Regions from separate parts of the Pandoraea sp. PE-S2R-1 genome, predicted to be linked through region 2. Evidence: predicted binding sites of a transcription regulator. Region 2 holds the regulator's gene; each other region holds the start of a gene.
What was found. The regulator LexA, encoded in region 2, represses DNA repair genes until DNA is damaged. The targets are predictions, from matches to a motif close to ACTGTATNNNNATACAGT.
Positions count from the first base shown of each region.

Region 1 (4,141 bases), on a different contig from region 2:
GTGATCAATCTCACGTTCAACGACAAGGGCGCGTTCTCCGGCACCGGCGGATGCAATCGTATTTTCGGCCAGTACACGGTCGGCCCAGCTAACGGACAGGTGAGCCTGAAAGCGCCGGCAGCGACCCGCATGGCTTGCCCGGACTCGATGGCGTTTGAAGACCGCTATCTCAAGACGCTGCCGCGCGTCGCGCGCTTCGAGCGCCGCGACACCCAACTGATTCTAAGTGCGCCGGGCGGCGAGACGCTGACGTATGCATCGCAGACCTTGCTCAATCGCCCGGTTGCCGGGGCCACTGGCGCGTCCAAGACGGAAGATCGCGTGCTCGATGTCGACTCGCAAATGGCAGACTGTGTTGGCGTTGGGCCGCGCAAATGCCTTCGTGTGCGCACGGCCGACGATTCCGGCAAAGCCCCGTGGGAACTCTGGTACGCGCACATCGATGGCTTCGACTGGAAGCCCGGCGTAGAATACCGCGTGAAAATTCACGGCGAGCCTGTCGACAATCCGCCCGCCGACGCTTCGAGCATGCGCTGGACGCTGGTCGAAGTCATTCGTCAAACGCCCACCCGATAACCGTCCCTGATGAGCGCTCTCACCTATAAATCCAAAACCCTGACCGCCGGCCTGGCGATGCTGTTCGGCACGCTCGGTCTGCACCGCTTCTATCTGTATGGCCTGCGCGACCCGTTTGGCTGGGCGCACATCGTGGGCTCGGCCTGCGGCGTGGCGGGGTGGGGTTTGTTGGTGACGAGCGATCTCGGTTCCACCGCAGGCTGGGTGCTGACGATTCTGGGGGCTATCTCCCTGTTCTCGGCGTTTCTCTCGGCCATCGTCTACGGGCTTCGTCCTGACGAGCGCTGGGACCAGCAGTTCAACCCGGGGGCGACGATCCGTTCGCGCTCGGGCTGGACTGCGGTCATCATCGTGAGCGTGTCGCTCTTCGTTGGCGCCATGCTCATGATGGTAGGTTTCGCTGTCGCGTTTCAGACGTACTTCGAGACGCACGACACGCCCAACCGCCTGTCGCAGTAACCGCATCCGCTTCGGCGCGTCAGCACGATGAACTCCTCCCCCCCGAATGATCGACGGCCAACGCTGGGCTTCATCGGCGCTGGCCGCGTCGCGAAAGCCCTGTCGACCGCGGCGGCGCGTGCGGGATATGAAGTGACCGCTGTCGCCAGCCGCAACCCCGGCACCGCACAAGCCCTCGCGGCCCAATTTCCGCAGTGCAACGCTATCGCCGTCGACGACGCGCGTGGTGTGAATGCTGTTTTCGATCACGCTGACCTCGTTTTCCTGACGGTGCCCGACGACGCGCTTGCGTCCTGCGCAGCGACGCTCTCGCCTGCCGACAACCAAGCCCTCGTTCATTGCAGCGGCGCCTCGGAAGTCGAGTTGCTGCGGCCCGCAGCGAAGCACGGCGCGCATATCGGCGGCTTCCATCCGCTGTTCCTTTTTGCCGGGCTCGCCGACGACGCCACGCGCATGGCCGGCAGCGCCATCACCGTCGAAGCCGACCCCGCACTCGCGACGACCCTGCGTGTGCTGGCCAGCGCCATCGGCTGCCGCCCGCTGGAAATTCCGGCCGGGGAACGCATGCGATATCACGCAGGCGCCAACTACGCGGCGAGCTTCCTGCTCTGTCTGCTGGAAGAAGCGACGGAACTCTGGCGGGCTATCGGCATGCCCGAGAACGATGCCAAAGAGGCAATGTGGCCGCTCGTCATGGGCACCCTCAATGCCGCGCGTGAGCGTGGGCTTTCGGGGGCACTTGCAGGCCCTGTCTCGCGCGGCGATGCCGGCATCGTGACGCGCCACACAGAGGCGCTCGCCAGCATGGGCGGCAATCACGCCACGCTGTACTCGTTGCTGACGCTTCGTGCGATTCGGCTGGCGCGGCAGCGCCCCAACGCGGACGACGCCGCGCTCGACGCCATCGCCCGCGCCATCGCCCCCTACGTGCCGCCGGTCTCGCCGGTCGCCCCCAAAGACACGCCGTAGGCCTATCCATCTGGCCCACGCCTGCGCCCAGTCGACCATTAGCGCCCCGCCCCATCCGCAGTTAGTCATCTTCGTCCCTCCGCCAAATACTGTATAAAAACACAGTATAATGACAAGCATTCCCTATGGATTCCCGTCAACAGGAATCCGGACTGCAAGCAAGGAGACTGGCCATGGCTTCTTCATTCGCGCCGCCCCCGGCCCGCCGAGGCCGAGGCGCTGTCGCCAACCTGGAATCGCGCTTTTCCGAGTTCCGGAGAGAAGCGGACGAGACCCGCCATGAATCGGACATGGCCCATGAAACCGAGGTCAAGTTCGTTACGCAGGTCGCGCTGGAAACGGCCCGTACGATCATCTCGCGGAACACTTCGTCCGACATCCCCTTCGACCGCTCCATCAACCCGTATCGTGGCTGCGAGCACGGCTGCACCTACTGTTTCGCGCGGCCGACTCATGCCTATCTCGGACTCTCGCCGGGCCTCGACTTCGAAACGCGCCTGTATGCCAAGACCAACGCCGCCGAGCGGCTTGACGCCGAATTGCGCAAGCGGGGTTATCAACCGGCGTTGCTGGCGCTCGGTGCGAACACCGACCCGTATCAGCCGATTGAGCGCGAGTACCGGATTACGCGCAGCGTGCTTGAAGTGCTGGAGCGTTTCGGCCATCCGGTCGGCATTACGACGAAATCGGCGCTGGTGACGCGCGACATCGACATCCTGTCGCGCATGGCGCAACGCGGGCTCGCGCGCGTATTCATTTCAGTGGGAACGCTCGACGCAGACATCGCCCGCAAGATGGAGCCGCGGGCCAACACGCCACCGAAACGCATCGAAGCGATTCACAAGCTCACGCAGGCCGGCATCCCGACCGGGGTCATCGTCGCGCCGATCGTGCCGGCGCTCACCGATTTCGACATCGAGCGGGTATTGACGACGGCCGCCGAGGCCGGGGCCACTTACGCCGGATACACCATGCTGCGTTTGCCGCGCGAGGTGCATGACGTCTTCGTCGAATGGCTGGAGGTGAACTATCCGATGCGCGCCGGCCACGTGATGAGCCTGATCGAGCAGGTCCGTGACGGCAAACACAACAGCGCGGAGTTCGGCACGCGAATGCGCGGGACCGGGCTGCATGCCGAACTCATCCGGCAGCGCTTTCTTCTGGCCGCCCGTAAGCTCGGGCTCAATCAGGCGCGCCCGCCGCTTCGCAACGACCACTTCAAGGTGCCTGAACTTCCTGAGCCGCACGGTGCCGCTGACGGCACCGCCCAAGGCACCGCGATGAGACGAGGTCGGCCACGGCAAACCGACCCCGCGACGGCCGACACCCCAAACGGGACCGTCAACCCGCAAATGCCGCTTTTTTAAGCCACCGTACCGCTCACGCTTTTCACTCTTCGACGTTAACCGTGAGCGTCTCTTTGATTTCTTCCATTACGACGTAACTCTTCGACTGCACGGCGCCCGGCAATTGCAGCAGGATGTCGCCGAGCAATTTCCGGTATTCGGACATTTCACGAATGCGCGCCTTGATCAGATAGTCGAAGTCACCCGAGATGAGATGACACTCCATGACCTCGGGAATACGCAGCACTTCGCGACGAAACTGATCGAACATGTTCCCCGATTTGTGATCGAGCGTGATCTCGACGAAGACCAGCAGCGCCGCGCCCAGCGCCGCCGGATTCACGCGCGCGAAGTAGCCCATGATCACGCCGTCGCGCTCCATGCGTTTCACCCGCTCGATGCATGGCGTGATCGACAGCCCCACCTGCTCCGACAGGTCTTTCATCGACATTCGACCGTCTTGCTGAAGCAACGTGAGGATGCGCCGGTCAAGCCGGTCCAGCGTCCGAATCGATTGCTGCTGCATTCGCATGATTTTTTCCTGTATTCAACCGATATTCATTAACTAAACCTAGCTATCCGAGAATAGCATGCCATTAATTACTGCATAACTACGGATTTACAGGAGTCCACGCAATGAAGGTCATCGTTCTCGGCAGCGGCGTCATCGGCGTTACCAGCGCCTACTACCTGGCAAAGGCCGGGCACGACGTCACGGTGCTTGATCGTCAGGTTGGCCCTGCGCTCGAGACCAGCTTCGGCAACGCCGGCCAGATTTCGCCGGGCTACGC
Region 1 is NZ_NGUR01000010.1:403,901-408,041, forward strand. It holds gene CDV44_RS12370 (META and DUF4377 domain-containing protein) at 1-576, shown strand, start outside; gene CDV44_RS12375 (hypothetical protein) at 586-1,035, shown strand; gene CDV44_RS12380 (Rossmann-like and DUF2520 domain-containing protein) at 1,063-2,004, shown strand; gene CDV44_RS12385 (PA0069 family radical SAM protein) at 2,178-3,371, shown strand; gene CDV44_RS12390 (Lrp/AsnC ligand binding domain-containing protein) at 3,394-3,882, opposite strand; gene CDV44_RS12395 (D-amino acid dehydrogenase) at 3,987-4,141, shown strand, end outside.
Region 1: a site for LexA is predicted at 2,093-2,110, ahead of CDV44_RS12385 (PA0069 family radical SAM protein). Genes of this name have one in related genera too.

Region 2 (4,141 bases):
TGATAACGACCTCGTGGTCAACCCGATCAAGGGCAAGCAGCTCACGAACGTGCGTGCGTCGGGTACCGACGAAGCCGTGCGTCTGGTGCCGCCGATCGCGATGAACCTCGAATACGCGGTGGAATTCATCGACGACGACGAACTGGTTGAAGTCACGCCGAAGACGATTCGTCTGCGCAAGCGTTACCTCAAGGAACACGAGCGCAAGCGCGCTTCGCGCGACGCGTCGTAAGGTCGTCGCCGGCGATAGGCTCGGCAGCCAATGGGAGTCTCCCGTCCGGTTGCCGATGCCAGTCTGTTGGAAAGAAAGCCGGTGCTCAGCGCCGGCTTTTTTATTTGACGCGCCCGTGCGTTTTCGACCCGGCCGAGTCACTTTGTACGTTCCCACTTCACATCAACCCCCTCGATCTAGCTATTCGACATGACTGAGTTTGTTCGCACTGAGATTCGTGGCCGTATCGGTTTCATCACGCTCGCACGCCCGAAGGCGCTTAACGCACTCTCGCACGACATGATTCGTGCGATCGCCAGCGCTTTGCACGTCTGGCGAGACGATCCCCAAGTGCTGGGCGTCGTGTTGCAGGGAGAAGGCGAGAAGGGCTTGTGCGCAGGCGGTGACATTCGCTATTTCCATGAAGTCGTCAGCCGGGGTGGCGAAGCGACGGCGGGCATCATGGACTTCTTCACCGACGAATACACGCTGAACTACACCATCGCCACATATCCGAAGCCGTACATCGCGTTGATGGATGGTGTGGTGATGGGCGGTGGCATGGGGATCTCGCAAGGCGCAGCGTTGCGCATCGTGACCGAAGCCACACGCATGGCGATGCCGGAGACAGCCATCGGCCTGTTTCCCGATGTTGGCGGCGGGTTCTTCCTCGCGAATCTCGCGGGGCACCTCGGTGAATATCTCGGCATGACGGGCGCGGTGTTCGGCGCCGTTGACGCCTGCGAGATCGGTCTGGCCGACGTGGTGATGCCGCGTGCGTCGCTGTCGGCGCTATGCGAGCAACTGGCAACGGGGGACTGGCAAGATAGCGATGCCGTGCTGAATGCAGCCCGCAATTTCGCGCGCGAAAGTCTGCCGCCGGTTGGGCTGGTTCAGGGCAAGCTCGCGGCACTGCGTGACGTCATCGACACGCACTTCAGTCATGCTGACGCCACGGCAATTCTGCATTCGCTGGCGCGTGAAGCGCGTTGCGAATATGCCGGCTGGGCGCAGGAAACCGAGGACCTGCTGCGTAACAAGCGCTCACCGCTGATGGTGTGCGTCACGCTGGAGCAAGTGCGGCGTGCTCGCAAATTGTCGCTGGCGGAAGACCTGCGGGAAGAATGGCTGATGATGCGCTGCGTTTTCAATCTGGATGGGCGCACGGGTGCCGAAGGTGTTGAGGGCATTCGCGCCCTCGTGGTCGATAAAGACCACACACCGCGTTGGCAACACGCTCGCATCGAAGACGTCAAACCGGCAGACGTTGCCCGGTTCTTCGATGGCGAGCGTGGTGGTGCCGATCACCCGTTGGCAACGCTGGGCGAGTAAAAGACGCCGCGCCTACGCGCGAATACACGCGCCTACACCGCTGCCTGACAAAACTGCTCGCCAACGGCCTGATCGAGTTTGCGACAGATGTCGGCGATGCTGCCGACCATCACGATGTGCGAGACGTCACGATAGACGCGCACATCGTCATGCGCGTCGCGGCGTGTCTGCAATTCACGCACATTTCGCGATGCCTTGACCGCTTGCGCAGCGGGGCAGGCGCGACGCGCAGCCGAACTGACAACGGAAGCGATAGCGCGGGGCAGGGCGGTGGTGCGGGTACGCGCCGGGACCGTGTAAGAACGTGCGATGGCCGGTGCGGCCGCGAACGGTCCGGACAAGGCCGACAGGCCATACACCGCAGACAGACGCGCCTGCGCTGAGGCGGTGGCCGTGCGAATGCGAGGTTGACCGAGGGACGTGCGCAGCAAACCAAAGAGTCGAGCCATGATGCGTTTCCTTCTTCCAATAGCGGTTGGAGAGAGGTGTCCTGTCGCATCGCTTCACAAATCGCAGGCGCAGCAGGGCACGGGCGCCGGACCCAGCCCGGCGCAAATCAGCGTTACTTGATCGTCAGGGAATGGCGCGCGACGTGAAGTCGTTGCGCGCCTTTGGCTTGCGCCTAGAGATCGTTATTGCGAATCAGGCCGACCGCGATCCCTTCCAGCGCAAAATCACCACTGCCTTCGTTGACGTTGATGTTCTCGAAGTCAGGGTTCTCGGCAATCAGCTCCACGCCGCCCTTCACGCGGTGGAAGCGCTTGACCGTGACGTCGTCGCCGATACGCGCCACGACGATTTGTCCTTCGCGCGCATCTGCGGCTTTCTGCACGGCCAGCAGATCACCGTCGAGAATGCCGGCATCGCGCATCGACATCCCGCGCACTTTCAGCAGGTAATCGGGCTGACGGGCAAACATGTTCGGATCGCACTGGAAATTGCGTTCGATATGCTCCTGCGCCAGAATCGGGCTGCCTGCGGCCACGCGCCCGACGAGCGGCAGCGAGAGTTGCATCAGCCCCATATGCGGCAGCGTGAACTGATGCACGCCGCCCGCCTCATCGAGACGTTTGAGCCGGATGCCGCGCGATTGCCCGGCGGAAAGCTCGATCACACCCTTGCGCGCCAGCGCCCGCAGATGTTCCTCGGCCGCATTGGCCGAAGAGAAGCCCAGCTCGGCGGCAATCTCTGCGCGTGTCGGCGGGAAGCCGGTGCGCTCAATGGCCTGGCGAACCAGTTCGTAGACCTGCTGTTGACGTGCGGTAAGTTTGATCATGGCATCACTGTATGGAAGCACAGGTGGCTGTATTTTTATACAGTGTTTCCAAAAGCGCAAGCGAAAACTTCAAGTACTTCATGAGCTTCGCGGTCAAATACCCCGATTTCTGCCGCAAACCGGTGCCTCTCATCCCTCAGCACAAAATCTCTAATCCTTATTCCGGTATAAACAAAAGCCAAAATATTATTTTTAATTATTTAGCCGCCCCCCTAGACTGGCCTCCTACCACACGAAAGCAAAAAAGGAGCGAAAGTCATGAGCATTGCAGCACGGGGTTCGAAAGCTAAGAAACTGGCGACCGCACTGGGCGCTATCGCACTGTCCGTCGGCATGACGGTACAGGCACAAGCGGCAAGCTTTTCGCTGCTCAACGTGTCGTACGACCCGACGCGTGAGCTTTATGCCGATTACAACAAGGCTTTCGAAGCCCATTACAAACAGACCACGGGTGACACCGTCACGCTGAAGGCCTCGCACGGCGGTTCGGGCAAGCAAGCCCGCACGGTGCTCGATGGCGCACCGGCCGATGTGGTCACGCTCGGTATTTCTGCCGACATCGACGAACTCGCGCAAGCCGGTCTGGTGAACAAGGACTGGCAGAAGCGCCTGCCGGACAACGCCACGCCGTACACGTCGACCATCGTGCTGCTCGTGCGCAAGGGCAACCCCAAGAACATCAAGGACTGGGACGATCTGGCCAAGCCGGGCATCAGCGTCGTGACGCCGAACCCGAAGACGTCGGCCGGCGCCCGCTGGAACTACCTCGCCGCATGGCTGTTCGCGCTCAAGGCACCGGGCGGTAATGAACAGAAGGCGCAGGACTTCGTCAAGGCGATCTACAAGAACGTGGGCGTGCTGGACTCGGGCGCACGCGGCGCGACGACGACGTTCGTCGAGCGCGGCATCGGCGACGTGCTGATCGCCTGGGAAAACGAAGCGCTGCTGTCGGTGAAGGATCTCGGTCCGGACAAGTTCGACATCGTGGTGCCGTCGTCGTCGATTCTGACGGAGCCGCCGGTGGCCGTGGTTGACAAGAACGTCGACAAGCATGGCACGCGCAAGGTGGCCGAAGCCTACCTCCAATGGCTGTACTCGCCGCAAGGGCAGGAGATTGCCGCGAAGCACTTCTATCGTCCGCGTTCGCCGGAAATCGCCAAGAAGTACGCGTCGCAGTATCCGAAGCTCAAGTTGTACACGGTGGATGCCGATCTCGGCGGCTGGACCAAGACGCAGGCCAAGCACTTCGCTGACGGCGGCATCTTCGATCAGATCTACACCAAGAAGTAATTCAGAAAAAAAGGAACGAAGGGGACCATCGC
Region 2 is NZ_NGUR01000012.1:103,912-108,052, reverse strand. It holds gene typA (translational GTPase TypA) at 1-232, shown strand, start outside; gene CDV44_RS15650 (enoyl-CoA hydratase/isomerase family protein) at 422-1,543, shown strand; gene CDV44_RS15645 (hypothetical protein) at 1,576-1,992, opposite strand; gene lexA (transcriptional repressor LexA) at 2,166-2,819, opposite strand; gene CDV44_RS15635 (sulfate ABC transporter substrate-binding protein) at 3,078-4,109, shown strand.

Region 3 (4,141 bases), on a different contig from region 2:
GGGATATGTCGCGACCTCGGCATAACCGTGCTTGCCGTAAAACGCGCGGCTCTGTGTGTTGAACGTATCGGTTTCCAGCCGCGCCAGTGTCTGCCCGTTCGCGCGCATCTGCGCTTCGGCATGGGAGAGCAGCGTTGCTCCGAGACCCAATCGTTGCCGCGCCGGCGAGACGTGCAAGGCGTCGATGAAATCGCCTGCCACGTGCACCATCCCGGCCACCGTCCCGTCAACGGTAGCGACCGTGAATTCCGGCCAATGTGCCTCGACATAAGCGCGAGTGCGTTCGCCAGAACCATGCGCCGCAGCGGCTTCCGGGCGCAGTTCCGGCGCCCAAGTGGCGAGATAGGTTTGCATCAGCAGCGCGGTCACCGCATCGATATCCGCCGCACTCGCAGTACGCAGCGTCACTTCAGGACCAGGCATTGCGAAGCCTCCGTGCTACGTCGATATGCACCGTCACGTCGCCCACCGGACCGGCGGGCCCCTCACCTTCTCGCGGCTTGGGCAGCATCTCGAACAGCGGCAGCATCTTGTCCGACACGAAGCGGCTACGCGTGCCGTACACGTGACGGTCGCCCAGACCGGTTTGTTGATGCACGTAGAACCGTTGCGGCACCACCAGTTGCAGCGACGCCTTCGCGCGCGTCATGGCCACGTACAGCAAACGGCGTTCTTCCTCGATGTCCTCGTCGTCGCCGGTACTCATGTCGGACGGGATACAACCGTCGACCACGTTAAGCACGTAGACCGAGTTCCACTCCTGCCCCTTTGCGCTGTGAATCGTCGAGAGAATCAGATAGTCCTCATCGAGCAGCGGCGGGCCGGATTGGGCGCTCGTCGCATCGGGCGGATCGAGCGTCAGTTCGGTCAAAAACTGTTCGCGCGAGCCGTAGGTCCCGGCAATGCGGGCGAGCTGCTCGAGATCGGCCTGACGCACGGCCGCATCATCGAACCGCTGGGTGAGCAGCGGCGCGTACCAGCGCAAGGCGAGATCGACATCGGCGGGCCACGCAAGGCGCGTGTCATTCAACGTTCTGAACACTTCTGCAAAGCCGCGCCAATCATGCGCAGCCGCCGATGGCGGTTTGAAATCGGCAAGCACCTGCGCGGGCGTCGCGGACTGTGCCATCGCATCGAGCAGGCGCGTGGCGCTCACGGGCCCGATACCGGGGATGAGCTGCGCCACGCGAAAGCCAGACAGACGGCTCGCGGGGTTATGCGCCCAACGCAAAATCGAGAGCATGTCCTTGACGTGGGCCGCTTCGAGAAACTTCAAGCCACCGAACTTCACGAACGGGATGTTGCGCCGCGTGAGTTCGAGTTCGAGCGCGGCACTGTGACTGCCCGTGCGAAAAAGCACAGCCTGTTGCTTGAGCTTCGTGCCGGTCTCGCGCTGTTCCAGCACCTGATCGGCAACCCAGCGCGCCTGACCGGATTCATCGCTAACGTTGACCAACTGTGGCAACTGCGTTGACTGACGATCGGTCCAGAGCGCTTTGGCGTAGCGCTCGGTCGATTCGGCAATCACGGCATTCGAGGCATCGAGAATGGGCTGAGTCGAACGGTAGTTGCGCTCCAGCGTAATCACGTGTGCCGGCTCGGCAAACTGGCCCGGGAAGTCGAGGATGTTGCGAATGGTGGCGGCACGAAACGCATAGATCGACTGGGCATCGTCACCGACGACCGTCAGGCCCCGTCCGTCCGGTTTCATCGCGAGCAGAATCTGCGCCTGAAGACGGTTGGTGTCCTGATACTCGTCGACCAGCACATGATCGAAGCGCGCCCCAAGCTCGCGTGCCAGTTCAGGCGCGGTCATCATCTCGGCCCAGTACAGCAGCAGGTCGTCGTAGTCGAGCACGTGCTGCGACTGCTTGGCATCGACGTACGCGCCGAACAACGTCTTCAACTGCGCTTCCCACTGCGCGCACCACGGGAAGTGTTTCGCCAGCACCTCGGCGAGCGGCGCCTGACTATTCACCGCCCGCGAGTAAATCGACAGGCAGGTGCCCTTCAGCGGAAAGCGGGACTGCGTGGCCGAGAAGCCCAGTTCGTGCCGCGACAGGCCGAGCAGGTCCTCCGCGTCGCTGCGGTCATGAATAGTGAACGCTTCCGAAAGCCCGATGCGCGTCGCGAAGTCGCGCAACAACCGTGCACCGACGGCGTGGAACGTGCCCGCCCACGGCAGCGACGGCGGTTGCGACGAGGCCAGCCCGAGCACCTTTTGCAGCACGGCACCGGCGCGGCGCTCCATCTCCCCGGCAGCGCGCCGGGAGAACGTCAGCAACAGGAGGCGATTTGGGTCGGCACCCCGCGCGATCAGGTTGGCCACGCGATGGGCGAGCGTGCTGGTCTTGCCGGAGCCTGCCCCTGCGATGACCAGCAGCGGTCCGCCGGGCGTACCGTCGCCGCCCACGCCGTAGTCGACGGCTTCGCGCTGGCGGTCGTTGAGTTCGGCCCACGGGTCGCGGGCGGCGGGCGTCGGCGCTGGAGTCGGTGCAGGATTCGGCGCTGGAATCGGCTTATCTGACATGCAAGACAAGGGAGGCTGGAGGTTCGGCGAGTCGGTGGGCCGGGCGGCGAGCGCACCGACTACTGTATATTTATACATTATAACGATCGCATCGACGCTCATCGAGTCACAGGGTTTCGAGTCATGACATTGCGTGTCGGCACATCGTCCTGGACCGACCGGACACTCATTGCCTGCGGGCGCTTTTACCCGCCGGGCGTCAACACGCCCGAAACGCGGCTGCGCCATTACGCGTCGCGTTTCGATCTGGTGGAAGTCGACAGCAGCTACTACCACCTGCCTGACGCGGGCATGGCGTGGCGCTGGACGCAGCGCACGCCGCCATCGTTCCGCTTTCATATCAAGGCCTTCCGCGCGTTCACCGGACACACGACGCCCGTCAGTGCCCTGCCTGCGGATATTGCGGCTGCGCTGGGTTCTTCTCACGACCGGGCGTTGGGTTCCGCCGATGCCGCTATCGACGCCTCAGCCAATCTCCCGGCCGAGCTACGCGACGAGCTTTGGCGGCGGTATCTGGAAGCCATCGAGCCGCTGCGCCAGAGCGGACAACTGACCGCCATCCATTTTCAGTTCTCGCCGCGCGTGAAGAACGACCGCGCCGGGCGAGCGCTCGTGTTCGACACCGCCAAACGGCTCGACGGCGAGCGTCACGCGATCGAGTTTCGACATCGCAGCTGGTTCGACACGCCCTCGCGCGAAGCCGCCACGCTAGCGATGCTGCGCGAGACGGGCGCCGCCCACACAATCGTCGACAGCCCCACCGAATTCGAAAACACCGTGCCCGCCGTCTGGGCGACCACACGCGACGACCTTTGTGTCGTGCGTCTGCATGGCCGCAATGCGGCGGCGTGGAACCGGCGCGGCATCACCGCGTCATCGGGCCGCTTCGTCTATGAATACAGCGCGAGCGAATTGATCGACATTTCGGCACGCGTGGCGCGTATTGCCGCGAAGGCCGACGACACCCACGTGCTCTTCAACACCAATCACGAAGATCAGGGCATGCGCAATGCCGCGGCATTCCAACGCACGATTGCGGGGCTGGCACGAGGCGATATCACGCTGGGCACTACCGATGCCGAGGACGAATGGGATGCTCTCGATCCGGACGACGTGTCACCTTGGCGATGAATCGTCGTTGATCTGCGAGCGCGAGCGCTGCGCCTCACGCCATGCGGGCAGATCGGCCAGACGCGCCCCTTCGGGCACGACTCCATGCTTGCCGTGTCCGAGGCGCTGCGATTTGTAGATGCCCGTATGTCCCGAGCAGAGATACGCCAGCACGCAGGCGATGGCGGCATACCCGCCGATTTGCGGGCCGAAGATCTCGATGGCCATCAGCGTCGACGCAATCGGCGTATTCGCCGCCCCGGCAAACACGGCCACGAAACCGACGCCCGCAAGCACGGCAGCGGGCAGCGTGAGCACGTGAGACAGCGCATTGCCCAGCGTCGCACCGATGTAGAACAGCGGCGTGACTTCCCCACCTTTGAAGCCCGAGCCCAGCGTCACCACGGTAAATAGCGATTTGCCGAGAAAGTCGTACCACGGCAGCGTCGTGTGAAAGGCGTCGACGATGGTCGGAATGCCGAGGCCGAGATACTGCGGCGT
Region 3 is NZ_NGUR01000015.1:734,372-738,512, forward strand. It holds gene CDV44_RS20815 (GNAT family N-acetyltransferase) at 1-423, opposite strand, end outside; gene CDV44_RS20820 (ATP-dependent helicase) at 410-2,530, opposite strand; gene CDV44_RS20825 (DUF72 domain-containing protein) at 2,654-3,661, shown strand; gene CDV44_RS20830 (voltage-gated chloride channel family protein) at 3,647-4,141, opposite strand, start outside.
Region 3: a site for LexA is predicted at 2,592-2,609, ahead of CDV44_RS20820 (ATP-dependent helicase). Genes of this name have one in related genera too.